One region of the Dyadobacter sp. OTU695 genome, then DNA from elsewhere that is predicted to be linked to it. Evidence: riboswitches for the same ligand, from Rfam matches in the RefSeq annotation. Region 1 holds a riboswitch; the other holds the start of a gene.
The links. A riboswitch is a leader RNA that binds a small molecule or an ion and turns the genes downstream of it on or off. The one in region 1 is predicted to bind S-adenosylmethionine.

Region 1 (14,741 bases):
TTCTACCACGTTGCCCGACTGTCCAAAAGTGGCTGCTACCGTCTTTATTTCAGGGAGTAGCCTGTCCGGCGCAGGCGTTGGATTATATTTCGGGGCACAGGAAACCGCAATGAAGATCAATAGCAGGGCGGTCAATGAGAAAAGGTTTTTAGTGTTGGTAAGCTTGTGAGTGAAAGTCATCATGTTTTTTTTCGCAATTTTATACAAATCCTGATTCGCAGGCCACAATATAACCGCACGATAACAGCTCAACGCGCAAGCCCGCTCAGCCCATTCATTAAACGGCGCATTTATTTATACACCTCTTTCAAATCCTTCTCAAACAAAGTGTAAGGATCGTGGTAAAACTTCACAAAATCGGCCTCGCTGATCTGGCCGGGAAATGGCGCGTAGTAATGCGTGGGACTTTTGGTGTCGTTGCGCCAGACCAGTACATATGCCAATTGCAGTTTCCTGGCCTTTAATGTTTTAAGAAGTGTTTCCGTCCACCATGTCGGGTTGGGAATGCTTTCGAGCCGGTTTCCGTGAATGCGGCCAGTTTTCCCGCCTTTTGCGCGTACTCCGAAACAATTTCCAGCTTTTTCAAACCGGCTTGCAGGTTGTATTTGCCATCGCGGCCGAAGTCGCCGTAGTTGTCCATTCCTACCATGTCCACCCAATCGTTGCCGGGGTAGCGTTCCAGGAATTCATATTCGGAAGTGAATTTATTATCGGGGGAGAATGCGTAAAGAAAGTTATGAACACCTAACTGATCACGGAGATAGGAAACCGTGAAGCGCCAGACGGCGATAAAATCCTCGCGCGAGGTATGGCCTTTGCCCCACCAGAACCAATCGCCGTCGAATTCATGGAATGGCCGGAAGATCATCGGCGCCAGCGTGCCATCTTTGCCTTTGACCGAATGCGCAAAATCGGCGATCGTTTTCAGTATCAGCTTGTATTGCTCGTGATGTGAGCCGCCTGGCTTAATCAGCGCCATGGCGGGCTTTGAAACATCATCCTTCCAATAAAAACCACCCTCCGACGCCGGATTGGAAAAATGCCAGGCCACCGTGGTAATGCCACCGCGATTGTAGGTAGCGATCACGTTCTTCCGCAATGCCTCGGCTGTTTTTGCGACTTCGTCGGCAGGGCGCCCCGAGAGTCCCATAAAATCGATACCGATCACCGCCGGATGCGAGCCCGTCACCGACTTCACGTCCGACCGCTCCGCGTCACCCGACCAGCCGTGCCCGTACTCGGTAGCATGCTGATGGCCGAAAAGAATGTACTGTTCAGAAAGCCTTTTGAGATTGCGATACAGCGCGGCCGTTTCCGGCGTCGCTTTTTGATCGATTTGCGCCATCACTACGGCGGCGCACAAGAAAACACCTAACAGGCTCATTATTAGTCTTTTCATGCGTGTGTAGGTTCAGGATTTATTATCAGGCAACGACGGACAAAAACAGCATTCCGCATGATCGTCACCTATTTCGCAAATAATTCGAAGAAAATTCGAAATTTTTAAACTTATGACGAACTTTTACAAAGCAGCCATTGTAATAACTGAACTATATTCAAAATATAAGTCAAATTTTTGAATATAATTCTAACTGACCCTAATCTCACAGAATAATGAACGGAACAGAAATAGTTCTCGATAAAACCGATCTCAGCATTCTCCGCCTCATGCAGGAGAATGCGCGCATGACGAATGCCGATCTCGCGCGTGAGCTGGAAATGGCCCCCTCGGCAGTGCTCGAACGGGTCAAGAAGCTGGAACAAAAGCAGGTGATCGTCAAATACACGACGCGGATCAACCCGGTGGCTTTGGGACAGACATTGCTGGCATTCATCGCCATGAAATCGTCGGAGGGTATGGGCAGCAATAATACAGCCAAAGAGCTCGCCAAAATACCGGAAGTGCAGGAGGTTCACCACATTGCAGGTGAGGATTGCTATATGGTTAAAGTCCGCACGGCCGACTCGGCGTCGCTCATGGACCTCATGCGGAACAAGTTCAGTAAAATACAGAATATCACGTCCACACGCACTACGATCGTCCTCGAAACGGTCAAGGAAGAGCAACAATTAGTTATACCAGAAAAATGAAATCGCCATGCAAACGTCAACAAAAACTCCGTCAACTTTAATGGTGGTATTGGCTTTCGCCACCGTTTACATCGTTTGGGGATCCACCTATTTCTTCATCCAGAGGGCATTGGAAGGATTTCCACCGTTCTTTTTGGGAGCCTTCCGCTTCATCATCGCCGGCTTGCTGATGCTCGGCTGGAGCCTGATGCAAGGGGAAGAGGTATTTTCCTGGAAAGTCATGAAGCCCGCCATTGTAACGGGTCTGCTATTGCTGTTTGTCGCTAACGGGGTGATTATCTGGGTAGAACAGTTCCTGCCCAGCGCAATGGTAGCGATTATGGTGTCGTCCGCACCACTTTGGTTTGTATTGCTGGATAAACCGAAATGGGCTGAGAATTTAAGCAACAAGTCGACCATCGTCGGACTGGTAGTCGGTTTTGCAGGCGTCATTTTGCTGTTTTACGAAAAAATCATGGCCACCATGTCCTCCCTGAACAGCAGCCGCGATCTCTTCGCGATGGTGCTCGTAGTGTTGAGTTCAATGGCCTGGGCAGGTGGTTCTTTGTATTCCAAATACAATTCGGTTTCAAATTCGGCCACCGTCAACTCGACCTGGCAAATGCTGGCAGCGGGAATTGCATTTATCCCCGGCACATTCATATCGGGCGAATGGGCTTCCATTGACATCGCGGCAATTCCGCTGAATGCCTGGCTCGCAACGATTTACCTGATCCTCATCGGTTCGATCGCCGGTTTCAGCGCTTACGTCTGGCTTTTGAAAGTACAACCCGCGACCAAGGTGAGCACTTATGCGTATGTGAACCCCGTCGTAGCCGTATTATTGGGCATTTTCTTCGCCCATGAATCGATTACCCTTTTACAGATTTCAGGCCTGATCGTGATTTTAGGAAGTGTTCTTTTGATTAACCTACATAAATACAGAAAACCCAAACAGGTAGCCGCCACTTACTAGATATATACTTTTCAAGCAAAAGACCAGGGATGTTTACCGTCCCTGGTCTTTTGCATTTCTGATTACGATCAACAGCACAATGAGCTATCCATAATCCGTTCAACTTCCGAAATGTCGCGGTTGCGGCGGATCAGCGTCATGATTTTCTCGAAGTCGATCAGTTGGGACGCCTCGAACGCGATCACGCCTACGAAACTCTTGCCTTTACTGATAAAATTCAGATGCCTGATCTTCGCCCCGTTTACAGACTCCACACTGGAAGTAATCTTGTGCAGGTTCCCGGCATTCCGGTAGATGATCCGGAGAAAAAACGTTTTGCTCATTGGTTTTGATGTTTATCTGGTTTGTTGAGAATGTTCGTTTTGACAGCCGGTGGCCGGCTGCCCTATTACCATTACGCCTTACAGCTCCGTTAAGTGCCAGCAGGCCACATTAAATTTTGTTAAAATTAGAATGCGTCGAACCATAACTTCGTCGTCAGGCGGTCCTCGCCCTGGGCGGCCACGGCTGCTTTATAGTTGGCCGCGTTCAGCGCCTGCTCGCCTGTCGGGTATGTGAGGCGCACAGGCAATTTCCCGTTCAAAACGCCCGCATAGGCCGGTTTCAGCTGCGGATAGTCGAGCCTGCGCCATTCAGCAAACGCTTCCAGTCCCTGGCTGAACAATGCCAGCCATTTCTGTTCTCCGATGGATTTTTTATAGTTTGCTGCTTGATAAGCTACCAACGGCCGCGCGAGGTAGGCTGCGATTTCCGCATTACCTACTTTAAACTGCTGCAACGAGGCCGTCACTGCCGCTTTGTACAGGTCAGCCGCATTTTCGGAAATGAAACCGCGCTGGGCAGCTTCTGCGAGGTTGAACAAAACCTCCGCGTAGCTCACAAAAACCGCCGGAGATGCCGGTGCGGTAAAGTAATCACCCAATTTCGAAGTTTTGGTAAAACCGAGCTTCGCGGCCGAATCGGCTGGCAGGCCATTTGTGACACCAATATAGCCCGTCGGTGTCGCATCGACCGTTTTGTTGGCGAAAACCGCCAGACGCGGATCTTTCAGTTCCTGTAATTTATCGATAATCGATTTACTGACCCGGTAGTCGTCCCGGGTTTCACGGTCGCGGGAAACGGGGTTCTGGTTCGGCGATGCAAGGTAAATGAGCTGGGCGATCTCGTCATTCGAAGCGATCAGGGCTGTTTTGTCCCTGGCCAGCTCCGCTACCACCGCTTTGGCCGCGTCCGGTTCCTTATCGGCAATGCGCAGGGCGATCCGGAGGCGCAGGGAGTTGGCAAACTTCTTCCATTTCGTGAGGTTCCCGTTGTAAACCAGGTCACCGCCAATCGGTGCACCGCTGACATTGATCAGGTCGGTCGCTTTTTTCAGGTCATTCAGAAGTCCAAGATAAACGTCCTTTTGCGAATCATACTTCGGCGCCAACGTCTCTTCCAGTTTCAGCGCCTGGCTGTAAGGAATGTTACCGTACAGGTCGGTCAGCAGTTGAAACGACCATGATTTCAGGATGAGCCCTACGGCTTGATAATTGGTATTGCCGGTCTCCTCCCCGATTTTGATAATGGTCGCAAAGTCGGTCAGCCCCTGCGAATAGAGATTCGTCCAGACGTTCTGCACGTTGGCGATACTTACGGTATACTTGTCGGGGTCGGTGTATTGAATTTTGGCCCAATGCTGGATAAACAGCGTACTGGTTTCCATCGAGGCATCCGAGCCGAGTATCAGGTCCGCATTCGATTTGATCGCATTTGCAAGCAAGTACTCGGGCTGCGCCTTGATCGCCTCGTTCGGGTTCGTGTTTGTTTCTTCCAGTTGATCCTGGCAAGCGGTAAAGAGCAGACCGGCTACAGCGATCACAAATCCTTTGGTAATATGATTGGTAAACATGAATATGGGTCAATTTAGAAGCCTAATGAAATGTTGAAACCGTAAGAAGCCGTCGTCGGCAATTGCAACGATTCGAGTCCCTGGCCGGTATTGCCGGTATTGAATGCTGTTTCAGGATCGATATTGTCCGCTTTCTTTTGCAGGAAAGCCAGGTTGCGCCCGTACAGCGAGAACACGAGGCTTTGCAGTTTGAATTTTGAAATAAACGCCTGCGGGACAGTGTAACCCAGCTTCACCTCACGCAATTTGATGAAAGATGCGTCGAACACACTCGCTTCGTTGATACCCGCGCTGTTGCTGTACACGCCTTTGTAGTAGCGTTCCGCCGGCACGATGACCGTGTTAGGCTTTCCGTCGGTGGTTACTCCCCGGGCAATGATACCGTCGTCGTACACGACCGCGCCAGTGGGAGCAGCAGCGGCATTCGCAACTTGCACGGCCACGCCGGCCTTATTGTTACCCGGATAATAGTAGGTTAACCCCCCATGATCGGCATCGCGGCCCTGCAAAGTCGATTTCAGCACGCCGGTGTAGCGGCCGGTTGCATTGGTAGCCGAGTAAATAGAACCGCCCTGTTTGGTATCGATAAGCACGCTAAGATTGAACCCTTTAAAAGAGAATGAGTTGCTGATACCGCCCATCCATTTCGGCGTGTAATGGCCCAGTACCTGTAAGCTCGGGTTCTTGGTGGGCAATCCATTTGCACCGATAATCTGCTCCCCCGCTTCGTTGCGGGCAAATGCCGATCCGAAAATAGCGCCGTAACCAAGCCCTTTGCTCGCGTAGACGGTCACGCCGTTGGTACCGAGTTTGTAATCGTTCAGGAAACCTTCATCGTCGAGCTCCACTACTTTGCTGCGGTTTCTCGAAAAGTTGATCCCGATATCCCATTTAAAGCCCGATGCGGTTTCGATCGGCTTCACATTCAGCATGGCTTCAATGCCGCGGTTATTAATATGGCCCGCATTCAAAAGCTTTTGCTTGTAACCCGTGGAAGGGCTCACATCAGCGCGCAGTATCTGATTGTAGCTATCGGTATTATAATAACTTACATCCAATCGCACCCGGTTACGGAACAGTGCCACATCCGCGCCAATCTCGGTCGATTGGGTGATTTCCGGTTTCAGGTTTTCACTTAACAACACGTCCGAAACCGTCAGGAGCGGTGCGCTGCCGAACGGCTGGTTGAACGGATAGGTATTCACCAGCTGGTAAGGATCGGTGTCTTTACCCACCTCGGCCCAGCCACCACGAAGTTTGGCGTAAGTCAGCACGTTGCTTTTGATATCGAATGCATCCGTCAGCACAAGACTGGCATTCACCGATGGGTAGAAGTACGAATTGTTGCCGGTGGGCAATGTCGACGACCAATCGTTACGCGCAGTAAGGTTCAAAAACGCATAGTTGCGAAAACCCAGCTGCGCGGAACTGAACGCGCTGTAAACCTTTTGCTTACGTAGCACATTGTACGAAACCAGCGGGTCACGGGAGTTATTGAGCGTGTACAAATTGGCTACTGCGAGGCGCGGCGCCTGCTGGTAGTTCTGTTCGTTGAAGTTGCTGCGGAGGTTACCGCCCACAAGCCAGTCGAGCTCGAAATCGGGGCTTACATTCTTGTGGAAATTGAAGTTAAAATCGGTATTGTTCTCGTTTACGACGTAGCTGTCTTCCGTGTAGGAGCCGTACGGTGTTCCGTTGGTACCGTAAGCGACCTTGAACTTGCGCTTGTCATTATAATAGTCGTTACCGGTGCGGACATTGGCCGTGAGCCAGTCGGTGATTTTATAAGACAAATTCACGTTGCCGAAAAAGCGGTCACGGCGCTGCTGGGCGGTGTTTTCGTATTGCAACAGATAGGGGTTGCTGTAATAGCTGTGGTTCCAGTTATAATCGAACCCGCCTTTATTGTAATCCTTCAATAATTCGGTATCGACCTGACGTCCAAACCATAGGAATTGAAGCATTACGCTGCTTCCGCGGCCGGACGTGCCGGGCAGGTTATCCGAGCTGCTTCTGGCAAAATTCGCACTCGTCGATAGCGTCAGCTTGTCGTTCAAACGGTATGTTGAATTCACGCCGAATGAATTTTTGGAAATATCCGTATTCGGGATCACCCCTGTTTGCTTGCTGTTATTGAATGAAAAACGGTAATCGAGCTTATCGTTCGAACCGGCAACCGACACGCCTGTCGTGCGCGTATGGCCGGTCACGAAGAAGTTTTTCACATTATCGGGATGCGGCACAAACGGAACCGCCTCGCCATTTGAGAAGAACTGCGGGATCAGTCTGCCGTCCATTCTCGGTCCCCAGCTTTCGTCGGTAGCGTCATTGATCCCCCCGCCTTTTCCATTGACATAAGAGAATGCCCCGCCTGTTCCCTGACCAAACACATTCTGATATTCAGGCAATACCAGCAGTTTTTCAGAGGAATAACCAAAGTTCAGATTCACGCCCAGGCCGCGCTGTGCGCCTTTACCGCTTTTGGTTTTAATGAGAATCACGCCATTGGAAGCGCGTGAGCCGTACAATGCAGCCGCATTAGGGCCTTTCAGCACGCTGATCGACTCGATGTCGTTCGGATTAATGTCCGCAATCGCATTCGCAAAATCACGCGAGCCGTTGGCTCCGGCGCCCAGCTGCGAGTTATCGACCGGGATACCGTCCACGACGAAGAGTGGCTGGTTATTGCCTGCAATGGACGTTTCCCCCCGGATCACGATGCGCGACGAACCCATTCCGCCCTGGCTGTTGGTAATGTTCACGCCGGCGATCTTACCCGACAATGCATTCACCAGGTTACCCTCCCGCGCCTCGGCTACGTCTTTGGTCTGCAATTCCTGCACCGCATAGCCGAGCGATTTCTTCTCTTTGGCAATGCCGAGCGCAGTCACCACTACCTCCTGCAAAATAGTTTCGTCGCTTTCCAGCTGCACATCGAGTTTGCCATCGCGCGGGACAGCTAATTCAGTGGATTTTAAACCGATAAACGAAAATTTCAATATCGAACCGGCGTCGGCCTCGATTGTGTAATTGCCATCGCCGCTGGTGGATGTACCCTTGGAAGTACCTTTGATAAGGACTGTGACGCCGGGCAGCGTTTCGCCTTTTGTGGAGGTCACCTTACCGGTAACCTGGATCGTCTGTGCCTGGGCCGGTTGTAGCCAGGCGACACTGAACAGGAGGAAAATCAACACTAAATTTCTTCTCATGATGTGAATTGAAAATTTACTCTACTTATTTTATAGATTTAATATACAAATGTAATATAACTATCCGGAATGCAATACCCTGACGCCGCTTTCCGCCAGTTTATGCCCAACTTGCTATCTTTTTCCAGGCCTTGCCGGTAGCAACGGCCGGATCGGATTCGTAAATCCCCACAATGGCATCCACGACGTGGTCCAGCTCTTCGAAAGTGTTGAATTTGCTGAACGAGAACCGCACATTCTCCTTGTCGGGCTCGGTCGCCAGCGCCTGAATTACATGCGATGCGGCCCCGCCCGAGCAGGCACTGCCGCCGGAACCTGCGATTCCCACCTGATCCAGCTTCGTAACAATGCTACCCGTGCTCAAACAGGGAAACGAGACACTGAGCACGTTAGCGACGCTGTTTTCAGAGGATTTACTCTCGCCATTATAACAAATCCCCCCGATCCCGCTGATCGCCAGCTTCGATACCAGATATTGTTTCAGCTTGCTGATCTTATTCTGGTTTGTTTCCAGGTTGCGGTAAGACACTTCCAGCGCCTTCGCCAGTCCCACAATTCCGACGACATTCTCGGTCCCTCCACGCTGGCCACGCTCCTGCCCCCCACCGTAGATCAGCGGTTTCAGCTGGTGCTTTTTATTGATATAGACAAATCCGACACCTTTCGGACCATGAAACTTGTGGGCCGAGCCTACCAGGAAATCGATATCCGCTTCCTCTAAATCGAATCGTACCTTGCCCATCGTCTGGGTTGTGTCGGTAAAAAATACGGCATTGTACCGCCTCGCCAGCACACCGATCGCCTGAATATCCGTCACATTGCCGATCTCGTTGTTCCCATGCATGAGCGCGATGAGCGTGCGCGGGTTAGCCCGCAGGAGATTTTCGAGGTGGTACAGGTCTACATTGCCCCGCTCATCGAGTTTCACGAAACTGGTTTCGGTATCACCGTCTCTTTCGTGGCGCCTCAGCGTTTGCAAAACCGCTTTGTGCTCGATACGGCTTGTAATGACGTGGTTAAGGTCATAAGCCTGAATCGCGCCCGACAATGCGAGGTTAATACCCTCGGTCGCACCGGCTGTAAAGTAAATCTCGTCCGGTGAAGCGCCCAGCAGCTGCGCGACCGTGTGGCGCGCCCGATCTACGGTCTCTTTCACTCGCCGGCCCGCGCCGTGAGCCGACGAAGGATTGGCATAATGTGTGGTAAGAAATGGCAGGATCGCCTCAATCACTTCCGGGTCTAGCGCGGTCGTGGCCGCATTATCCAGATAAATTTCCATTTGCCTCTTGTTTGTTGTTGATCAAAGTTTGTCGGCAGCAACGCACAGCAATCCCACAGCTTACAACAGCCTGTACTACTACGCATTACCAGATTCTTCACTGTGGTTGGATTCTCAGATTTATCAACAGAATTAGGTTGGGGCACCTTGACGAGTCACAGGTTGCCAGAAGATCACAGAGCCTAACCTCTCCCTTCGTTCTCGATAAATCTATAAATTCGATAGACAAAGATCAATAAAAGGTTTTAAGAATGCAAGAGGTGACAAAAAAAGAGTTGGAAAAATTTAGTGAGATGGGTAGAGCCATTCGGACATTTTGGCGTGCCGGTTGATTATCCTATTTTCTGAATCCTTTCTATTCTTACTAAGAGAATGTAGTTTGCGAACATTCAGTTTTCGACGATAATCCGTAAATTTATTGAGGTTTGGTCATGCCGTCAACATTTGGTCAGGCAATTTATCAGTTCTGTTAAAAAAGTAATGCAATGGATAAGTCAGCATTGGTAAAACGGTTGAAAGATGTCTTTCATGAGAAACGAAAAGAAGGCCTGGTGGTAGATGCCATTGGCCTGGCATCCGCATATCATGGTTTGAAAAAGGATAAATATACCCTTGGACTAAGCGCACCATCACTCGTCAAAATGGATAGATACGAGAAGATGGATTTGATTATCGACATTCTTTTTGAATGCCTTTCACAGGAAGAACGAGCCTTCATCGATCGTGTAAGGGTATTCAACAACATTGAAGACCTGGACGATCACAAGATCAATGATTTCGAAGAATATGAATACGAGGGGTACAATGGAGTTCAGCGAAGACTGCCCGAACTTTATGAAGTAGATTAACAGGAGCGGCGGCAACCCATATACAAGGGCGAGGGCGATCGTGAGCATTCGCATATCTCAGCATCACTTTCCAGCCTGCTGCTCCGCTTCCGGATAGCCTTTTCTCAACAATACAGCCAGCTCATTTACCGTGATCACGAAACTATTATCCTTCGCCAGGTTCGTAAACTCGCCAGGATCTTTTTGATGATCATAAAGCTCCACGCCTGCCTTGCCACCGTCCCATTCGGTATAGCGGAAACGCTCCGTACGCACGCTGCGGCCAAAGATCTGACCTCTGCGAACCTGTGTATAAGCGGGCTTATTCCAAACCGCACCCGGGTTTTTGAGTAACGGGATAAGGCTTTTACCCTGCAAATTCTGCTTCGGATCGAGCCCGCAAAGCTCAGCAAGTGTCGGATAAATATCCACGAGTTCGACCGTCCGACCAGATGCCTTTCCTTTTGTACCGCCTGGAACGGAGATGATCAACGGTACACGCGCAGAGTTTTCAAAAAGGCTTTGTTTCATCCATTGCCCGTGCTGGCCGACGTTATAGCCATGATCGCTCCATAGCACAATAATGGTCTTTTCGGCCAGTTTCAGTTTATCGACCGCGTCGATCAGCCTGCCCACCTGCGCATCCATAAATGTAATAGTAGCATAATAGGCCCGCAATGCCTCGCGGCGCTTCGCCTCATCAAGGCCCCAGTGCGGTGGCTTGGTAAACAATGCAGCTTCGGGAACGTCGTCGAGGTCGTTCGGGACCTCTTTGGGAAGCGGCACCTTGTCTACCGGGTACATATCAAAGTATTTCTGAGGCGCCACATAAGGTGAATGCGGCCTAAAAAAGCCTACGGCAAGAAAAAACGGCTCATTCTTCTTCTCCGTCATAATTTTAATGGCTTCGCTGGCGATCATCCCGTCGGTCTGTTCTTCGTCCGTGCCTTCCGTAGCCCGCCAGGCCAGTGCGCTTCCGAGCCCACGGTCGGGTGTGAGGTTTTTGATCAACGGCTCTTCGGTTTTGTCACGGCCCTTGGGATTCACGCGGTAGTTCCACGAATCCGGGTCGTCCAGCCCGTCGGTACCGATCTGGCCGGGCACGCCGTAATGGTATATTTTGCCTACCCGCGCGCTGTAATAGTCGTTATTTTTAAAAAGCTGCGGCAACGTAACGATGTCCGGCAGGTTTTTGCGGAAATGCGTCTGCAACTCATAGATCTTCGTCACATCGGGTCGCTGGCCCGTGAGGAGCGAAGAACGGCTGGGGCTGCAAAGCGGAAATTGGGTATAGGCCTTATCGAACCGCACACCCCGCCTGGCCAGCCGGTCGATGTTTGGAGATTTTACGAAGGCGTTACCATAAGTCCCCAGGTCATTGTTGAGGTCGTCGACCGCAATAAACAGTACATTGTATTTCTTCTTCTGGGCAAAAGCAGTTGTAACAATTGCCGGAATAATAAGTAACAATAGCCCGAAAGCAATCCGATGGTTTTTTATCATTTTCATTTGTTTGAATTAACCGTTAAAAACGAGGCTCCGACGGAGTCCTGAAATCGCTACTTCCCGCCTCCGGAATTGGCTTCCTGTTTGGCTTTATCGTAATCATAAAACCATTTGAAAGTTTTCTCATAGTCCTCGGCCCCTACGCGTTTATACCATTCCTCGTATTTGGCAACAAGTTTTTGGGCGATTTCCGGTTGCTTTTCGAACTGATCGTGCAGTTCCGTGCGATCTTTCTCGATGTCGTATAATTGCCATTTCTCCGTTTTTTCGGCTACCAATTTCCATTTTCCGTCGCGGATGGCACGGTTCCCTTCGTGTTCCCAAAAAATCGGGTTCTTGCGGTTGACCGGCTTACCTGTGAACGCGGGTTTCAAACTGGCTCCTTCCAGCGGCTGAATCGTGTTACCCGCATACGTCGCCGGATATTTCGCATTACCCAGCTCAACTAAAGTAGCCATAATATCGATAATATGTGCAGGCTGGCGTTCGAACCGGCCATTACGCGATGCGGGAATGCCCGCAGGCCAGGAGATAATGCCCGGCGAAGAAATACCGCCTTCATGGGTGTGGTGCTTGTAGGCCCAGAATGGCGTACAGGCTGCCTCCGCCCAACCCTGGCCCAGGAAAACGGTCGATTTCGCAGTACCTGGCTGGTCACCTTCGTAACGGCCTTCGAGTCCCGGCTCGGCATTACCGCCATTGTCGGATACGAAAAGAATAACGGTATTATCAAAAACGCCGCGCTTTTTCAAGCCTGCCACCAGATCGCCGATGCTTTTGTCGAGCCGGTAAATCACCGCAGCGTAAATCGCCATCATATCGTCGTAACGTTTCTTCTCTGCATCACTCAGGCTGTCCCATTTTTTGACATTCGGGTTAATGGGCGGCAGTTTCCACGATGGGTCAACGAGACCCATTTTGATCTGCTTCTCATAACGCTCCTGCCGCAGCTTTTCCCAGCCTTTCAGGTACTTTCCACGGAATTTGGCAATATCCTCCTCGGGTGCCTGCAAAGGAAAATGCGGCGCATTATGTGCGAGGTAAAGCATAAACGGCTTTTTCTCAGCCACGGCCTCGTCGATGAACCGCAGGCCGTAATCCGTCCAAAGGTCGGTCGAGTACCAGTCCTTTGGTAATTTGTCCGAGTCGTTCGGGATTTCCTGGCCGTTCAGGAACAGCTTTGCATTATTGCCACTACCATAATAAAAACCTCCCGCAGGCGCGTGCAGGGAGCGGTCGAAGCCGCGGTTGGATGGGTACACGCCATGCTGGTGCCCAACGTGCCATTTGCCCGTCATGGCCGTAAAATAGCCTGCGCTTTTCATCACCTCTGCAATGGTTACGCTATTGTGGTTCAGTTGACCGCGGTAAGCCGGGTGGTCGGCTCCCTTGTCGTCCATCATGTGCCCGATACCCGCCTGGTGGCTGTATACTCCCGTAAGCAACGCAGCGCGCGTGGGGCAGCAACGTGCCGTATTGTAAAAATTGGTGAGGCGCACACCGTTTTGTGCAAGCTGGTCGAGGTTAGGCGTCGGGATTTCGCTGCCGTAGCAACCCAGGTCGGCATAACCGAGATCGTCGGCGAGGATCACGATCACATTGGGTTTCTTTTGAGCGAAGGCGGCCTGCGCCACAAGGAGTATTGCAAGAAAGAGCAATTGGGCGATGGGTTGCTTTTGCATTTGAATGATAGTTATTCCGAAGTTGATATGATTTTGATTGTCTGTAAAACAGTAATGCCACCCGGACACACCGGTCTGCTCGGCGTTGACGATAGCGCCATTCAAACTACAACACACGTTATGCCATCGACAACGACAGATCATCGTGGCAACGGCACCACGCTTAAAACGAAACGTTAATAAATATACGTAACCGAACACGTACGTGAAATCCTGACCCTGTATTTAAAGCATTACAGGCATTTGTAAATGTACCTTTTGGAAATGGTGGTTATTTCCGGTCGACAGGAAGTCCGATCAAATCATTACTCTATAAATTCCGTAGGCAAAGTAAACTTACATATCCCAATAATACAAGTATGGACTTCTATTATTGGGATATTTTAAGCCGATGGTTTACCGTATGGCACAATTAGTCGAGCTTGGTCACCTTTAGGTCCGTAAAGTGCCCCAGCGATCCCGGCCCGATCCACAAACCCACACTTCCGCGAAGGTCTTTCCCCTGTTTGAGGTCGTTCACGATCAACGTCGGTTGTGAAGCGCCATTGACGTAAAACTTTGCAGTTTCATCCTTTACCTCAATTTTCACCTTCGTCCATTCTGCCGGTACCATATCGGCATAGGCTTCATATTTTTCAGGGGTTTCTTTACGCAGTTTTTCCCAGGGAAACCCGGGCATGGACACATATTGCGTCGAGTGGTTTCGGCGCACCTGATCGTTGGCACGCCCGTTGGTCGGACGGATGTAGAAGAGCTCCATTTGGGAAGTATCCGAAGCCACCCTGAACGCGATCCCGACAAATCCGCGTGCGCCTTCACCGGAGTTCGCCCTGGGCTGGCCAGAAATGGTGGCTTCGATGGTACCGTTGTGGAAATCAATGTCTTTCAATACGGCCACGGTCTTTTCATTGGTCGGCATGCCTGGCATTTCCAGCGCAATGGCCTGTTTTCCCTTGTAATCGACAGCAGCAACGGTAACCTGATAGGGCGTAAGCGAAGCCGGTTTAAGCGCGATATCCTGCGCTTTGGCAGAATTAAACAGAAAGGACAAGGCGAATGAAAGCCCGAGGGCGGTGGTGGCAATTTTTTTCATGGCTCTTTTTAAAGTAAAAAATGGAATGGTTATCAAATGCGTAACCATTCCAAAACTACTTATTTACCAGTACTTTTTCCAGCAGCCCGCTCGGCTCTTTTTTTAATGTGGCTGTCGTCGGAAGGCATCCGCTGCACGAGTGGCGGCGGGGTATTGCCAATCTTCTTTTTATAGGCATCCAATGAGGCCAACAGTTCCTTCGCTTTCG
Region 2 (14,741 bases), 810 kb from region 1:
AAATGGGCTTGGTAACGGCAAGGTATTAAAAATATCTGCTATGGGGTGCTTTTCTTATCAATTTTTAATATAATATATTGGAAACAGATAAAAAATCAAAACATATTGGATTCTTAGTTTTACTATCGTTTTCTGTTTTTCATGCGAAGATACACGCCGTTCGTCCATCCGAAGCCTTCCTGGATTTCGTATTCGCCTCCTCCGGCGATCAGGTTCGTATCGGACACGTTGTACTTTTCGAGCATCTTTCCCGAATGCCTGAACTCTTTCTCGATCAAGCCCAGCCATTCGTCGCTCAGCTCATTCGCGGTCCTGTGGAAATTGTAATTTCTTAACCCTTTGTAAACGATCCATTGCAGCGGGGCCCAGCCATTGGGTGCGTCCCATTGCTGACCGGTGCGTACCATAGTGGTTAGCAGCCCGCCTGATTTCAGAAAGTTCAGGCGGATGTACGCCCGCATATAATGCGAGTGGGGTTTGGGGGCGAGCCTGAAAAAGAGGGGAAATGCGCCCGCAATGGTGATGGCTTTCGTAAAATCCCTTTTCCTGAAATCATAATCCATATAATAATGTTTCGATTCGTCCCAGAAATAGGTTTGAATGGCGATATTCCGTTGCCTGGCCTTTTCCTCGTAAAGCAAATGCAACCGCCGGTTATCAGATAACAAATAGGCTTCCGCAATGGCTTTTTCCAGATGGTACAGCAGGCAATTCAGATCTACCGGCAAGATGTCGGTGGTGTGGATGGAGGTAAAATCGGTTTCGTCGGCAAACCAGCGGCTGCTGAAATCCCAGCCCGATTCGGCGGCGGCGCGGATGTGGCGGAAAAGTTCATCGGGTGCGGTGCCGTGTTTTTCGCTGGCCTCATGAGCCAACTCCATGTCTTCGCTGTACGATTCGGGGCGTGGCGTGGCCTTGTCGTCCCAGTAGCGATTCAACAGCGCGCCGCCGGGCAAATACACCAGGCGGCGGTGCGCTGTAAAAGGTTCGCAAGGCTCCTGGCAGCCATCCATCCAGTAATCATATTCCCTTTGCATTTGAGGCAGGTATTTTTTCAAAACCTTTTTGCCTTCCATTTCGCTGAACAGTCTCACCATCAATGAAAAAAACGGCGGCTGTGACCGGCTGAGATAGTAAGTCCTGTTGGCAGTAGGTATGAAACCCAGCGTATCGACCAGATAGGCGAAATTATTGAGCATGTTTTCTATCAGCTCCGCGCGCCCCGACTCTTTGAGTCCCAGCATCGTAAAATAGCTATCCCAGTAATAAATCTCCCGGAAACGCCCGCCGGGTACCACATAGGGATGGGGCAGAGGTATGAGCGATCCTCCCCGTTCCTGGTTCTCGGGCTGGCGCGTGAGCACCGACCATAGCCTGCCTATGTGCTCGGAAACAGCCTCATTTTTGTCGGAAATGAATTCTGAAGCAATATGCCCTGGCATTCTGAAATACTCCCGGATAAAAGTTTCTATGTTGAAGTCGGGGGCGTCTTTCTCCTGGTGGTACCGTTCGATGATCAGCACCGGATCTTCCAGTGGGATGGCGTCGGCGAATGTTTTGGAATCGGAGAAAATGCGGCTGCACTGCACATCACGGAATAGTGTTCCGTACAACTCTTCGGGAGAGATGTGAGGTTGGCCGTAAGTGAATGAAGGAGCAACAAAACCGTACAAAACGAACTGATTTAAAGGGTTTACTAACTGGAATGTGACTTATTTGACTTCCGTAAATTTAAGTTTTGGTAATAACATGGCATTTTCAATGAGCCTGATCTGAATGCCCAGAATACCTGCTTCCGCATTCGCATCAATTTTCTCCGTATCGTCGGTCGGCTTGTGATAGTCATCATGTCCGCCCGTATGGAAAAACAGCACAGGTATTTGCTTGGCGTAAAATGAACCATGGTCCGAACCGCCACTTCCTGCATTGTCTGTAAAAAACTTCGTATCGCTTTTCACGTCCTTGAAAATGATCGGCCATTCGGGGCTGGTGCCGTACCCGCCGATGCCCACGCCCCGGTTGGGGTCGTAGCGACCGATCATGTCCATGTTCGACATGAAGTTGATATCGGCCAACGGCAAAGTAGGATTGTTGACGAAATAGCGTGAGCCGACCAATCCCAATTCTTCCGCTCCGAATGCGATAAAAAGGAAGTTGTAAGGCTCCTTTTTATCATTTCCCGAAAAATACCGCGCCAGTTCGAGCAAACCGGCCACGCCTGAGGCATTGTCGTCGGCGCCGTTGTGTATCTGCCCCTCGGGCTTTTCGGCTTTGGAACTTCCCTGCCGGCCTATACCAAGGTGGTCAAAATGAGCGCCTATGACGATGGTATACTGCGCGCCGTTGTCGAGAAAGCCGATCACATTCCGCGTCTCGCGAATGCTGTCGGGGACAACTATCCGTCTGATCTTCGCGGTGAAAGGCTGATAGTAACCCTCGGTTCCTTTGGGTAGAAGATGGTACTTTTTGAATTGTTTCGCCACATACTTCGCCGCCTTTTCATTCTCTTTGCTTCCTGTGCCCCGACCTTTCATTTTGTCGGAAGCCAGGTAGGAAATGTGTTTGCGGATGTTTTCCGGGGAGGGTGAAACGGATTGCCCAAATGCCTGTATGGTGGCTAAAACGAGCAATAAACTGTGAAAAAAGATTCTCATTCGATATAAAATGGTTGACGGGCAAAGATAAGCTACCGCAGTGCGAGCGGACTCGGGCAACCGACAGAATTTTTGCATTTATTTGTATTTTCAGGCATCCGCACTTAATATTGCACCATCAATCAATTGCTTCCCTGTACGGCGGTTGATTTATAAAGAAGAGGCGAGAGAATGGGCTCTATGAACCTCTGGCAACCTGCTACCGCTACGGAGAAAGGTGCTAATTCCCACCTAAGTTATTAGGAGATATAAAATCAATTCGTGTGCTCTTACAGTTAGAAATTTCCGTAAGCCGATTGGCTTTAGTCTCGCAGCTGCAACCGAAAATCTGTATTTCGGCTGTCGATTTTAACATGTGTTGAATTTAACCACGTGCTGTGGCTCTTATGCAAGCGGAACAGAAGACATTTAAATACCCATATCCCTACGCACTCGAAATGGGTGGCGAATTGCCAGGGTTTGAGCTGGCATACACTACCTACGGAGAAAGGAACGCCAGTGACACCAATATCGTCTGGATCTGCCATGCACTCACCGGCAGCTCCAATGCAGCCGACTGGTGGGACGGCCTGGTAGGGGATGACAAATATTTCAACCCTGCGCAGCATTTCATCATTTGCGTGAACGTGCTTGGCTCCGCCTACGGGTCCACGGGGCCGCTATCGGTCAATCCGAGGACAAACCGGCCTTATTACCGCAACTTTCCGACGCTTACCGTTCGGGATGTCGTCGGGACGTTGGATCTTTTGCGGCAGGAACTGGCGATCAACAAGATCAAAATCTGCATTGGCGGGTCGCTGGGCGGGCAACAGGCGCTGGAATGGGCAGTGGAAAAGCCCGATTTGTTTGAAGAATTGATCCTGATTGCCTCCAATGCATTGCATTCACCCTGGGGGATTGCATTCAACGAGTCGCAGCGGATGGCGATAGAGGCGGATCCTACGTTTACCGAAGAGAGTCCTGATGCCGGCGCAATGGGTATGCGCGCGGCGCGGTCGATCGCTTTGCTGTCTTACCGTAACTACGATACCTACAACTTTACACAAGCGCGTGACAACCCTGATCAGATCGATGAATTCCGTGCATCGTCGTATCAGCAGTACCAGGGCGATAAGTTTGTGAAACGTTTCAACGCGTTCTCTTACTGGGCACTTTCCAAAATCATGGACTCGCATAATGTGGGCCGTAACCGCGGAGGTATTGTGCATGCGCTGGGACTTGTGAAGGCCAAAACGCTCGTGCTCGGTATCAAATCCGACCTGCTTTTCCCGCTATCCGAGCAGCAGTTCCTGGCCCGCCACATTCCGGATGCCGCATTCCAGGAGATCGATTCGCTATATGGTCACGACGGCTTCCTGATTGAGTACAAGCAGCTTACGCAGGTGATCAGAGCGTGGCAGGAAACGAACGGCCAGTTACAGATGGCGCGTATCCGGTGATGGACCAGAGTCTTAAAGCATTATTTGGTATAAAAAGTAAAACTCCCGACCGGCAACCGATCGGGAGTTCTTGCTTTGATGTATTTCAAAAATTACTTCGAAAGGCTCAGCAACAGCTCAGGCTCGTTGGTGGTAATGTAATCCACATCCTTTTCGAGGAAATATTTCAAATCTGATTCATCATTGACTGTCCACACGTTGGTAGTCAGTTTTTTCTGGCGCATGGCAGGAATGTAATCCTCATGTTTCTTCAAAACGCTCAAATGATAATCGATGCCGTCGAGACCGGCTGCCTGGATTTCGTCAGGCGTTTTATCGCCATTCAGGTATTCCACGTGTGCTTTCGGGGCTAGTTCTTTCACTTTCAAGCAAACATCCCAGCTAAATGCGATGTAGTCGGTGATTTTCTCCACCTTCATTTTCTTCACCAATTCCACACATTTGGTAGCCAATGCCAGCGAGCGCTCCTTGCCGATTTTAGAAGTTTTGATTTCCAAAATCAAACGGGTCTTTTTCTGCTTTGCACCCGCTTTCAGATAAGCTTCCAAAGTCGGCAGCGACTCGCCGTTGGCCAGTTTGATCTTTGAAAGTTCGGCTGAATTAGTCGTTTCGATATTCGTTCCCTGAATGGAATGGTCGTGCAAAACATACAAAACCGAGTCGGCCGACATATGCACGTCGAATTCGCTGCCATAGCAGCCGAGCTTGATCGCGTGTTCCAGGGCGCCGATCGAGTTTTCGGTTGCGCCGGTATTTTTCCAGGCACCGCGGTGTGCAATCACCTTGTTTTTCTTTTGAGACATACCATCCATCGACACCAGGCTCATCAGCCCGATTGCAAGCATTAGAAATCCTTTTTTCATTGTATTCAATTTAAACTTCCTTTTAAAAGACATTTTTCGGCGCATTTTACCCCATCAGGGCACCCGCGGCGAAATTACGGCAACTTGGGTGCGTGTCTGTTAGGCTAATATTAAGTTATCCTAAAATCCCTGATGCGGCGTAATGGTCAGGATGACCATTTTAGAAGTGGGTGTGTTACTCTTTTCGGCGACGCTCGTTATGGGCACCAGTACATTGGTTTCGGGGAAATAGGTGGCCGTGCATTGCTCCGGAATGGGATACTCCACCACCACGAATTTGTGAGCCACGCGTTCTATGCCGCCGTAATGGTTATGCAAATCCACGAGATCGCCGTTTTTCAGGTTGCGGTCGTTCATGTCTTTTGCATTCATTAAAATAACCCGTCGCTCGTTGTAAATACCGCGGTAACGATCATTCAGGCCATAAACGGTGGTATTAAACTGGTCGTGGCTGCGGATGGTCATCATCATCAGTTCGCCTTCTTTCAAATGCTGTATCTGCGGCGCCTCAATGTGGAAATGCGCCTTGCGTGTCGGGGTATCAAAGGTGCCTGCGCGGTTGCAGTTGGGCAGGTAGAACCCGCCGGGCTGCCTTACCCGTTCATTATAGTCCGCAAAACCGGGGATCGTACGTTCAATATCGGTGCGGATGAGGTCGTAATCTTCAATGTATTGGTCCCAATTCACCTTACTACGCGCACCCAATGTAGCTTTTGCAAGCCTGCATACAATTTCCGGTTCGCTCGAAAGCTGGTCCGAAATGGGTTCCAACACGCCGCGCGATAGTTGGACCACCCCCATTGAGTTTTCACACGACACAAACCGGTTTTCATTGTTGCGCATATCCTTGTCGCTGCGGCCCAGGCAAGGCAATATCAATGCCTCCTCGCCGTGCACGAGGTGGCTGCGGTTCAGTTTGGTGGAAACATGGACGGTGAGTTTGCATTTTTGCAGTGCTTCCGCCGTAAAACGGGTATCGGGCGTAGCGGAAAGGAAGTTGCCGCCCATAGCAAAAAATACCTTCGCTTTGCCTTCATGCATGGCTTTAATGCATTCCACCACATCATAACCATGCTCCCGGGGCGGAGCGAAATGGAAGTTTTTTTCGATGGAGTCGAGGAACCTTTCGGACGGGCGCTCGAATATGCCCATTGTGCGGTCGCCCTGGACGTTGCTGTGCCCGCGCACCGGACAAGTACCAGCGCCAGGCTTGCCGATACTCCCTTTAAGCAGTAGCAAATTCACGACTTCCTTAATGGTCGCCACGGCATTCCTATGCTGTGTGAGGCCCATTGCCCAGCAGGCAATGATTTTGCTTTTCCCCGCAAGCACATGTGCAACCTCCTGCACCTGCGCGTAAGGTACACCCGCCTGCGCAGCGAGTTGTTCGGCATTATATTGTTTCAGGTCTTGCAGGAATTCGCCGCATCCTTGTGTGTTTTGGTTGATAAAATGCTGGTCAAAAACGCTGCCGGGCCGTTTTTCCTCCTCTTCCAGCAAAAGCAGCTCGATGGCTTTGATCAATGCCATATCGCCATTGATCTTCACTTGAAGGAAAATGTCGGTCAACGACGGGTTAATGCCCAGCACGCCCGAGATAGTTTGCGGGTTGTTGAAGCCCATCAGACCCGTTTCCGGTAAGGGATTAATGGAAATGATGGTCGCGCCGTTGGCTTTCGCTTTCCGTAATGCGGTGAGCATGCGGGGGTGGTTGGTACCCGGGTTTTGTCCGAGGATCATGATTACCTCGGCCTGGTAAAAGTCGTTCAAAGTAACGGAGCCTTTTCCGATGCCGAGCGACTCGCCTAATGCCGTTCCGCTGCTTTCGTGACACATATTGCTGCAATCAGGCAGGTTATTTGTGCCAAATTCTCTCACAAAAAGCTGGTAGAGGAATGCCGCCTCATTGCTGGTCCGGCCGGAAGTGTAAAACACGGCTTCGTCAGGTGATGCAAGGCGGTTCAGTTCGTTCCCTATTTTTTCAAATGCCGCATCCCAGGTAATGGGCTGGTAATGCGTGCCGCCCGCGGGCAGGAACATCGGCTGGGCGATGCGGCCCTTGCTGCCGATCTCGTAGTCCGAAAGCTTCCCCAACTCCTGCACGGAATGCTCCGAGAAAAATTCGGTGGTCAGTTTCTTTGCCGTAGCTTCTTCCGCGACGGCTCTTGCGCCATTCTCGCAATATTCCGCGATGCCCGAGCGCTCGTCGTCCGGGTCGGGCCAGGCGCAGCTGGGGCAATCGAAGCCGCCTTTTTTGTTAAGGTTAAAAAGCGCTTTCATCCCACGCTGTAAACCTGCCTCACTGACGGTCATTTCTAATGCGGAAACGACGGCAGGGATGCCTGCCGCCACTTTTTTGATGGTGCCCTGTTTCAAACCGGTCAGTTTTTCCGGGTTTTCAGCGCCCGGGACGGGGAGTAGGTTTTCGGACATGGTTCAACAGCTTTTGGGATTGTCGTAATTGTCGGACTGGTCTTCGTTGACGTTATCCAGGCATTTGAAATCTTTTTCAATCAACATAAACAACGAACTGCCGTTACTCAGCGACATATTTCCCTCAAACCCGACGGTCGTGTTCGAGGCCCAACCGGCAAGAAGCTTTTCGGGGACTTCCAGGATGATTTTATTATGCTCAAAGCGCGCTTGTAGCTCATGAACCGCCGACTTTTGAACTGCATAATGTAACTGCGCCGGGCCAAAATCGGTTGTTTCTTCCAGGTACCCTTCATTTTCCAGCCTGCCGACTTCGGTTTTCGAAAGTCTGAAACGGACGGAATTCCGGTGAATGCGGATTTTCATAGTTATAAGATCCGGTGGTGGCCGGTGTAAATGTTGAATTTGTCTTTTTTCAAAAAACCTATCAGCGTAATACCGCTTTCGTCCGCCATCTGCACGGCCAGGCTCGATGGGGCTCCAATCGCCGCTACAATCCTGATCCCCGCCATCGCGGCCTTTTGAATGAGTTCGAAACTGGCGCGGCCGCTGAGGAGGAGCACGTGATTATCGAGTGGAAGTTGATCCGTCAGCAATGCGGCACCAATCAGCTTATCCAGTGCATTATGTCTCCCAACATCCTCCCGCAGCATGATGAACTGCCCGGAAATATTGAAAAGGGCCGAGGCGTGCAGCCCGCCCGTGGTTTCAAAAGTATGCTGGTGATCGGCGATCTGCCCGGTGAGTCGGTACAACAATTTTTTTTTCAAAACCAAACCTTCCTGTACATCGGCATAGACCGACCTGGTTTTGATCGCGTCGATACTGGCTTTCCCGCACACGCCGCAGCTGGACGTCGTGTAGAAGTTGCGTTCCAGGCTGCCCAATAGCGGCTCGAAGTCGCCTGAGAACGTCACTATCACGCGGTTTTCATCGAATGCGGCATGCGCAATGCCGTCGATCTGGCTTTTGGAATGGATAATACCCTCGGTGAACAGGAATCCTGCGGCGAGCTCGTAATCGTTACCCGGTGTCCGCATGGTTACCGAAATGCTTTTACGCTCCCTTTGGCCCGCAGATTGGTAAGCCACCTGAATTTCCAGCGGTTCCTCTACGGCCAGTAGATCGTCGAGTTCCTCGGTGTCGTATCCGCTGATGCGGGTGATTTTATGGTTGGTTATCGAACTGGTTTCCATTTTGAAAGTCATTATCGGCTTCAAGCGCCTGTTTTACAGCCCGGAAATCTTCCATGGTATCTACGCTCCGCATCGTTCGTTCCGACATGGGCCGGTATTTTCCTGCGTTCTCCGCCTGAAGAAAACGCTGCAATGAGCGTGTGCCGTTTTCAAAAGCATTAAATAATGCACTACTTGCCGACCGCGAATACCATCCGAGCAGCGGTTCGTAGAATGCATTCCGGTTATAAAAGGCGGCGGCCGGTAAATCCTTATCGGTATGATGCAGAAAATTAGCCAGCTCGTCGGTCGTCAGGAAGGGATAGTCGCATCCAGCCACCAGGAAATCGTTTCCCGGAAACGTTTCAAAAGCCGTGAGTAGTCCGCTCATGGGGCCCGCCCCGGCGAATTGAGGAAGGTCGGTCAGTTTCGGATAGCTGGTCCGGAACGTCTTGTATTGTTCCGCATTGCAGCTGAGGATCACGCGCTCGCACAGGGGCGCAAGGAGGTCGGCAATGTGTTCGTGCTGAGGTTTTTGGTAATACACCAGCAAACTTTTGTCGGTACCCATTCGCGTGCTTTCGCCGCCGCATATCACCAGTCCGTATAAGCTCATAGTGGCAGGTCGATGGTTTTAATCGGTCAAATATGCGTAACTTCCTTTTATGGAAATGGGTGATGTTAAAATATTAAGAAAAAAACCGATCTATCCGGTGAGCCCCGAGCTGCGCAAATACTTGCGTTTTTACCAGCGCGATGCCCGGCTGCCTGTTGCTTACCACGATTTGCTAAACTTTTACGAATCGTTCCCCGTGACTGACAAGAATGGCCGGGATACGTTATGGGAAAGTCCGCTTTACCCGCCGCATGAGCTGGAAAGATTGCATGCGGGACTGAAAAAGGTTTATGCCATGCTCAAAGCATCTGGAAACCTGCGCATTGTGGAACACAAATACATCGATCGGATCGACTATTGCAAGTTTGGGAATTCCAACCCGTTCCGCATCAAGATCGTGAACCGGCTGAATGATATTTACGATTATTTCTACGTCAAAAAGGCCGATTCTTCCCGCATTTACGGACTGGAACTCGAAGAGATCTTTTCGCCCAACCAGGTCAATTATCTGGTCGATGGCGAAACGCTGATCGAGGAGCACATTGCAGGAATTCCGGGCGACGAGTTTGCGCGTACACGTATGCGCGACCCCGATTATAACCCCATCCGTATCGCGAAAGAGTTTGTGAAGTTCAATGAGCGCTGCAAAATCACATTACTGGGCGACATGCGTTCCTATAACTTCGTCATGCAGATCACCCCCGATTTCGACGATTTTCAATTCCGCCTCCGCGCGATCGACTTCGACCAGCAGTTCTACGAAGGCAATCTTAAAGTATATATGCCGCAGTTTTTCAAGGAAAACCGGCCTTATGTGCAGCTGGCTATGGAGCATCTTACCGACAGGACGGTGGTGCAATACCAGCAGGAAGAGCAGTCGTCGATCATGTACCAGGCCAAGGCCGAGCGTTACCGCCTCCGCGACCTGCGTGATGTGTGCATCAAAGACAAAATATCTACTTCTGAAAACATTCACCAGCTACGCGAAGCTCTTGCTACGCATTATTCGGACGAGCATTATCATAAATGCGAGACGATGACCGAGATCATAGAATTGAATATCAAGAATGTGATACGGATGGTAATTGCGTGAAAATGGGTTGGAAAACGTGAAGACATTAGAGGCAATCGGCACGGGAGTCTTGGTGAATAACAATTAATGCCGGCCGGTAAAAGTTTAAAGCGTACCTTTGCAGCCGGGAACAACGCGACTCGTATTGCTGTTGTCCCTTTTCAAATCTAACCAAAATCGGAAGGCATTCAACCTTCGGCAGATTACAATGAGTAAACACGGACGTATTCTTGTCGCCATGAGCGGCGGCATCGACAGCTCGCTCGCAGCTGTCCTTCTCCACGAACAAGGGTATGAGGTCATCGGAATGACCATGAAAACCTGGGACTACGCCAGCAGCGGCGGTACCAAGAAAGAAACGGGCTGTTGCTCCCTGGATTCCATCAACGACGCACGTAATATCGCGGTCGAGCTGGGCTTCCCGCATTATATTCTCGATATCCGGGCCGAGTTCGGCGATTATGTGATCGACCATTTCACAGGTGAATACCTGGAAGGCCGCACGCCTAACCCTTGCGTACTTTGTAATACCCACATCAAATGGGATGCATTGCTCCGCCGTGCTGACCGCCTCGATTGCGAGTTCATCGCTACCGGGCATTATGCCAATATGCAGTTTAATAATGGCCGTCATTACGTTTCCAAAGGGATCGATGCCTGGAAAGACCAAAGTTATGTGCTTTGGGGGGTATCACAGGAAAGCCTGGCCCGTACCAAACTGCCGTTAGGCTTTTTACATAAAACCGAAATCCGCGAAATGGCGCGCGAGAGGGGTTTTATTGATTTGGTAAACAAGTCGGAGAGCTACGAAATCTGCTTCGTGCCCGATAACGACTATCGCGGCTTCCTGAAAAGGCGCATTCCCGGACTGGAAGCGGAAGTGGCAGGTGGTAATTTTGTTTACGCCGACGGGACGGTAGTAGGAAAACACGAGGGCTATCCATTCTACACTGTTGGCCAGCGCAAAGGGCTTGGCATTGCATTAGGCCGACCTGTTTTCGTGACCGAAATCCGGAAAGAAACCAATGAAGTGGTACTCGGCGATATGCCCGATCTTTTCCGCGATGGTATGAATGTGAGCAAATTGAATCTTCAAAAATACGAATCGCTCGAAAAGCCGCTTGAAACGGTTACCAAAGTACGCTACAAACACGACGGAACGCCGGCGATCATCGAACAAACCGGCCCGGATCAGATCGTAGCTCGTTTCCACGACGGCGTCAACGGCATCGCACCGGGTCAGGCCGCTGTTTTTTATGAAGGGGATGATGTTGTGGGTGGCGGCTGGATCATGAAGAGTTTCAGGCAGGAGGCATAAAAAAACACCTGACGTGCTTAGAGGAGATGCAATCCAATGCCGGTTCAGGTGTTCTGGAAGTAATAGGAGATTTTTCGAATCTCCTATTTTATTTTCCATATTATTTTATCCTCTGCCTCACGGCTTCATACAATACGATCGAACTTGCTACGGACACATTCAGAGATTCCACGTGGCCTGCGAGCGGGATACGTGCGCCACTGTCGGCGAGGTCGATGAATTCTTTGGAAATACCGTCTTCTTCCGATCCCATGATGATGACCGTTGGGATGGTGAAATCAATGTCGTAGAGCGATTTATCTGTTTTTTCTGTACAGGCAATGATTTGCAGTCCGCTGTTTCTGAGGTACATGAGTGTCTCCCAGAGATTAGGCTCGCGGCAAATAGGCAGGAAGTTCAATGCGCCGGATGAGGTTTTCATAGCATCGGCGTTGATCTGAGCGCCGCCCTTGGTAGGAACGATGATCGCTTGTACGCCTGCGCATTCGGCCGTACGTGCGATGGCGCCGAAGTTCCGTACATCGGTAACGCGGTCGAGCAGCAGGAGCAGCGGTGTTTTGCCATCTTCGTACACCTGCGTAAGCACATTGTGCAACGGCATGTACTGGATCGGCGAGACGAATGCAATGACGCCCTGGTGGTTTTTGCGGGTTACCCGGTTCAGTTTTTCGACCGGTACACGCTGATAGGGGACGCCAAGTTCTTTGGCGAGCTTTTCAATTTCCGCGAGCCCGAACTCGCGCTGAATAAATAACCGTTCGATTTCTTTGCCCGAACGAAGGGTTTCTAATACCGACTGCGTACCAAAAACCATGTCGGCCTGGGACTGTCTGGGGGCTGGTTTTCTTACCGTATACTTCCGTTTCTCCATGCTTCTACTACTGGATACCAAATCGGCTGGTATTCGGCATAGCGAACCAGTTCATAATGATCATCCACAAATTGATTGTTTCTTCTGTTAAATGTAAAATTGACGTTTTGGGCGTTGCCTCTGTGATCGTAGGTCCAAACCTCGCGGTCTTTGCTGCGCTGCACCTTATCAGGCGGGCCTAAAATAATGTAAATCATTCCTTTGTCGGTCTTCCAGCCTTCTTTATAGGTAGTGAAAAGCTGGTTGGCTTCTTCAACCCTTCCGTAGAACGACCGGATAGATTGCTGGGCCAGCGGCGCATTGCCGTTCATGAGCGTCAGCCAGTATTTATCCAATGCTTTTTTATAATCTTCTGCCTTCTTGATCTCGTTGATTTCGTTGTTGGTACTCATGTAAAGTAACGGGCCCAGCAACAATTGGGGACGCGTCACTTTCGGGAAGCGCTCGTTTACAACCAAGAGACCCAGTCCTTCCGATTGGGTGGTGTCTGCGAAAATATTGTAAAGACCTTCTTTTGAAAACTGCAAAGGCTGGTTGGCGCTGATCGTAAATGTGCTGTCCACTTCCAGTGATTTGTTCCCGGTCTTAGGCGCGATGTTCATAGGCGAGCCCGCCGGTTCGAAGTCGTGGTTGTAGTAATAAACGTGCAGTTGACCGGCATTTTCACCCGCTTTTTTGATGGTGAACTGCTCATTCGAACTGACATAATGCCGCTGCAATGGCTGAGTCGAATTGCCTACGTAAACGCCGTACATCTGGTTCACGGCCAGTTTTTTGAATCGTATCGTGAGGTCGTTCAGTACCTTTTTGAGTGTTCCGGTCTGGCTGATTTCACTTAGCAATACGCCGTAATCGCGGTTCGGACTTTTCAATTCGTAGGAAATCACGATTTTATCGCCCATGCGGGACACATTCGTCGAATCGAGCTTCACATTACCGTAACCGAGGCGTTCGCGTGTGCCGTAATCGGAGTAAATGACGTAGTTGAGATTGTAGAGCCTCACAAAATCGGACACGCTGATCGGATTTTTGCCTTTAAGGGCATCCACATACAGAAATACCGACGTTTGCGTCGTGTCTTTCAATAAATATTTGCTTTGAATTGCTACGAGCGAAAGCTCCTCATTGACTGGCGCCGATGCCTGCTGTTGCTGCTGTTCCGTCGAGCGCACCTGCGCCTCCGGGATCTGCTTCATAGGCTTATTCGATGATGCGCATCCGGCCATCACCAAAACAGACATTATATAGATACAAAAGCGAAAATTTGTTCTCATGTACGTGTATTCATCGTTTGTCAAATAACGAAGGAACCGGTAAAATTACCCAATAAAACGGTAATAAAATTTTTATTCCGGGCTCTTGCTCCCGCGGGTTGCCGATTTGATCTGATCTTCGATGGCATCCCATTGATCGTCAGTGATTTCTTTCAGGAAATTGAATTGTCCTCCACCCAATACTTCTCCTCCATCAAGCGTGATTACCTCACCCGTCATGTAGGCCGAAAAGTCGGAAATCAGATAAGCGGAAAGATTGGCCAATTCCTGGTGATCGCCCGTGCGTGCGAGGGGAATGCGGTTTTCGAATGCGAATTTGGTAGCGAGTTCCTCCGGAAACAACCGGTCCCAGGCACCCTTGGTCGGAAACGGGCCGGGAGCGATCGCATTAAGCCGGATACCATGCCGCGCCCATTCAAATGCGAGCGATTTGGTCATGGTGAGCACGCCTGCCTTGGCCATCGCAGACGGTACTACCCAGCCCGAGCCCGTAGTGGCATATGTAGTGACGATATTGAGTACAGTGCCCTTGATATGGTTTTCAATCCAGTATTTGCCCAAAGCCAGTGTGAAATAATAGGTTCCGCGCAGCACAATGTCGACCACCGTATCGACGGCCTTATAGGAAAGCCGCTCTGTGGGACTGATGAAGTTCCCGGCGGAGTTATTCACCAGTCCATCGACCTGACCGAATGCTTCAATGGCTTTTGCAATGACATTTTCGATCTGCTCGGTCTTTCTGACATCGCATTCTGCAAAAATGATATTGCCGCCCGTTTGCTCCCTCAGCTCGGACACGGTTTTTTCCAATACTTCCCCTTTTCTGCTGCATATGACCACATTCGCGCCAAGACGCAGAAAGTAGGTAGCCATCGACTTTCCAAGACCGGTACCACCTCCTGTGACGATAATCGTCCTGTTGTTGAGCGCGCCGTCGCGGAGCATTCCTTCGGTATATGCCATGATTAATGTATTTTTAGGATGGGATGAAAAGTAAATTTTTCTTTAAAAACATTATATTTTGAA

Region 2: linked by a shared signal. The riboswitch ahead of AAHB90_RS02100 (homoserine O-acetyltransferase family protein) and the one ahead of AAHB90_RS05205 (cysteine desulfurase family protein) in region 1 are both predicted to bind S-adenosylmethionine.

Annotation. Positions count from the first base shown of each region.
Region 1 is NZ_JASATN010000001.1:1,278,211-1,292,951, reverse strand. Features, by position in the region: gene AAHB90_RS05245 (hypothetical protein) at 1-183, opposite strand, end outside; gene AAHB90_RS05240 (hypothetical protein) at 291-443, opposite strand; gene AAHB90_RS05235 (glycoside hydrolase family 26 protein) at 461-1,399, opposite strand; gene AAHB90_RS05230 (Lrp/AsnC family transcriptional regulator) at 1,615-2,091, shown strand; gene AAHB90_RS05225 (EamA family transporter) at 2,099-3,046, shown strand; gene AAHB90_RS05220 (hypothetical protein) at 3,115-3,369, opposite strand; gene AAHB90_RS05215 (SusD/RagB family nutrient-binding outer membrane lipoprotein) at 3,495-4,937, opposite strand; gene AAHB90_RS05210 (SusC/RagA family TonB-linked outer membrane protein) at 4,952-8,146, opposite strand; gene AAHB90_RS05205 (cysteine desulfurase family protein) at 8,247-9,425, opposite strand; SAM riboswitch class I at 9,543-9,636, opposite strand; gene AAHB90_RS05200 (hypothetical protein) at 9,911-10,273, shown strand; gene AAHB90_RS05195 (sulfatase) at 10,337-11,755, opposite strand; gene AAHB90_RS05190 (arylsulfatase) at 11,812-13,440, opposite strand; gene AAHB90_RS05185 (hypothetical protein) at 13,853-14,533, opposite strand; gene AAHB90_RS05180 (sulfatase family protein) at 14,593-14,741, opposite strand, start outside.
Region 2 is NZ_JASATN010000001.1:471,149-485,889, forward strand. Features, by position in the region: gene treF (alpha,alpha-trehalase TreF) at 123-1,673, opposite strand; gene AAHB90_RS02095 (M20/M25/M40 family metallo-hydrolase) at 1,713-2,654, opposite strand; SAM riboswitch class I at 2,802-2,909, shown strand; gene AAHB90_RS02100 (homoserine O-acetyltransferase family protein) at 3,041-4,093, shown strand; gene AAHB90_RS02105 (glycerophosphodiester phosphodiesterase) at 4,186-4,956, opposite strand; gene AAHB90_RS02110 (FdhF/YdeP family oxidoreductase) at 5,077-7,389, opposite strand; gene AAHB90_RS02115 (DUF7009 family protein) at 7,393-7,755, opposite strand; gene fdhD (formate dehydrogenase accessory sulfurtransferase FdhD) at 7,758-8,585, opposite strand; gene mobA (molybdenum cofactor guanylyltransferase) at 8,557-9,180, opposite strand; gene AAHB90_RS02130 (hypothetical protein) at 9,230-10,273, shown strand; gene mnmA (tRNA 2-thiouridine(34) synthase MnmA) at 10,461-11,570, shown strand; gene rlmB (23S rRNA (guanosine(2251)-2'-O)-methyltransferase RlmB) at 11,671-12,441, opposite strand; gene AAHB90_RS02145 (GWxTD domain-containing protein) at 12,417-13,637, opposite strand; gene AAHB90_RS02150 (SDR family oxidoreductase) at 13,788-14,678, opposite strand.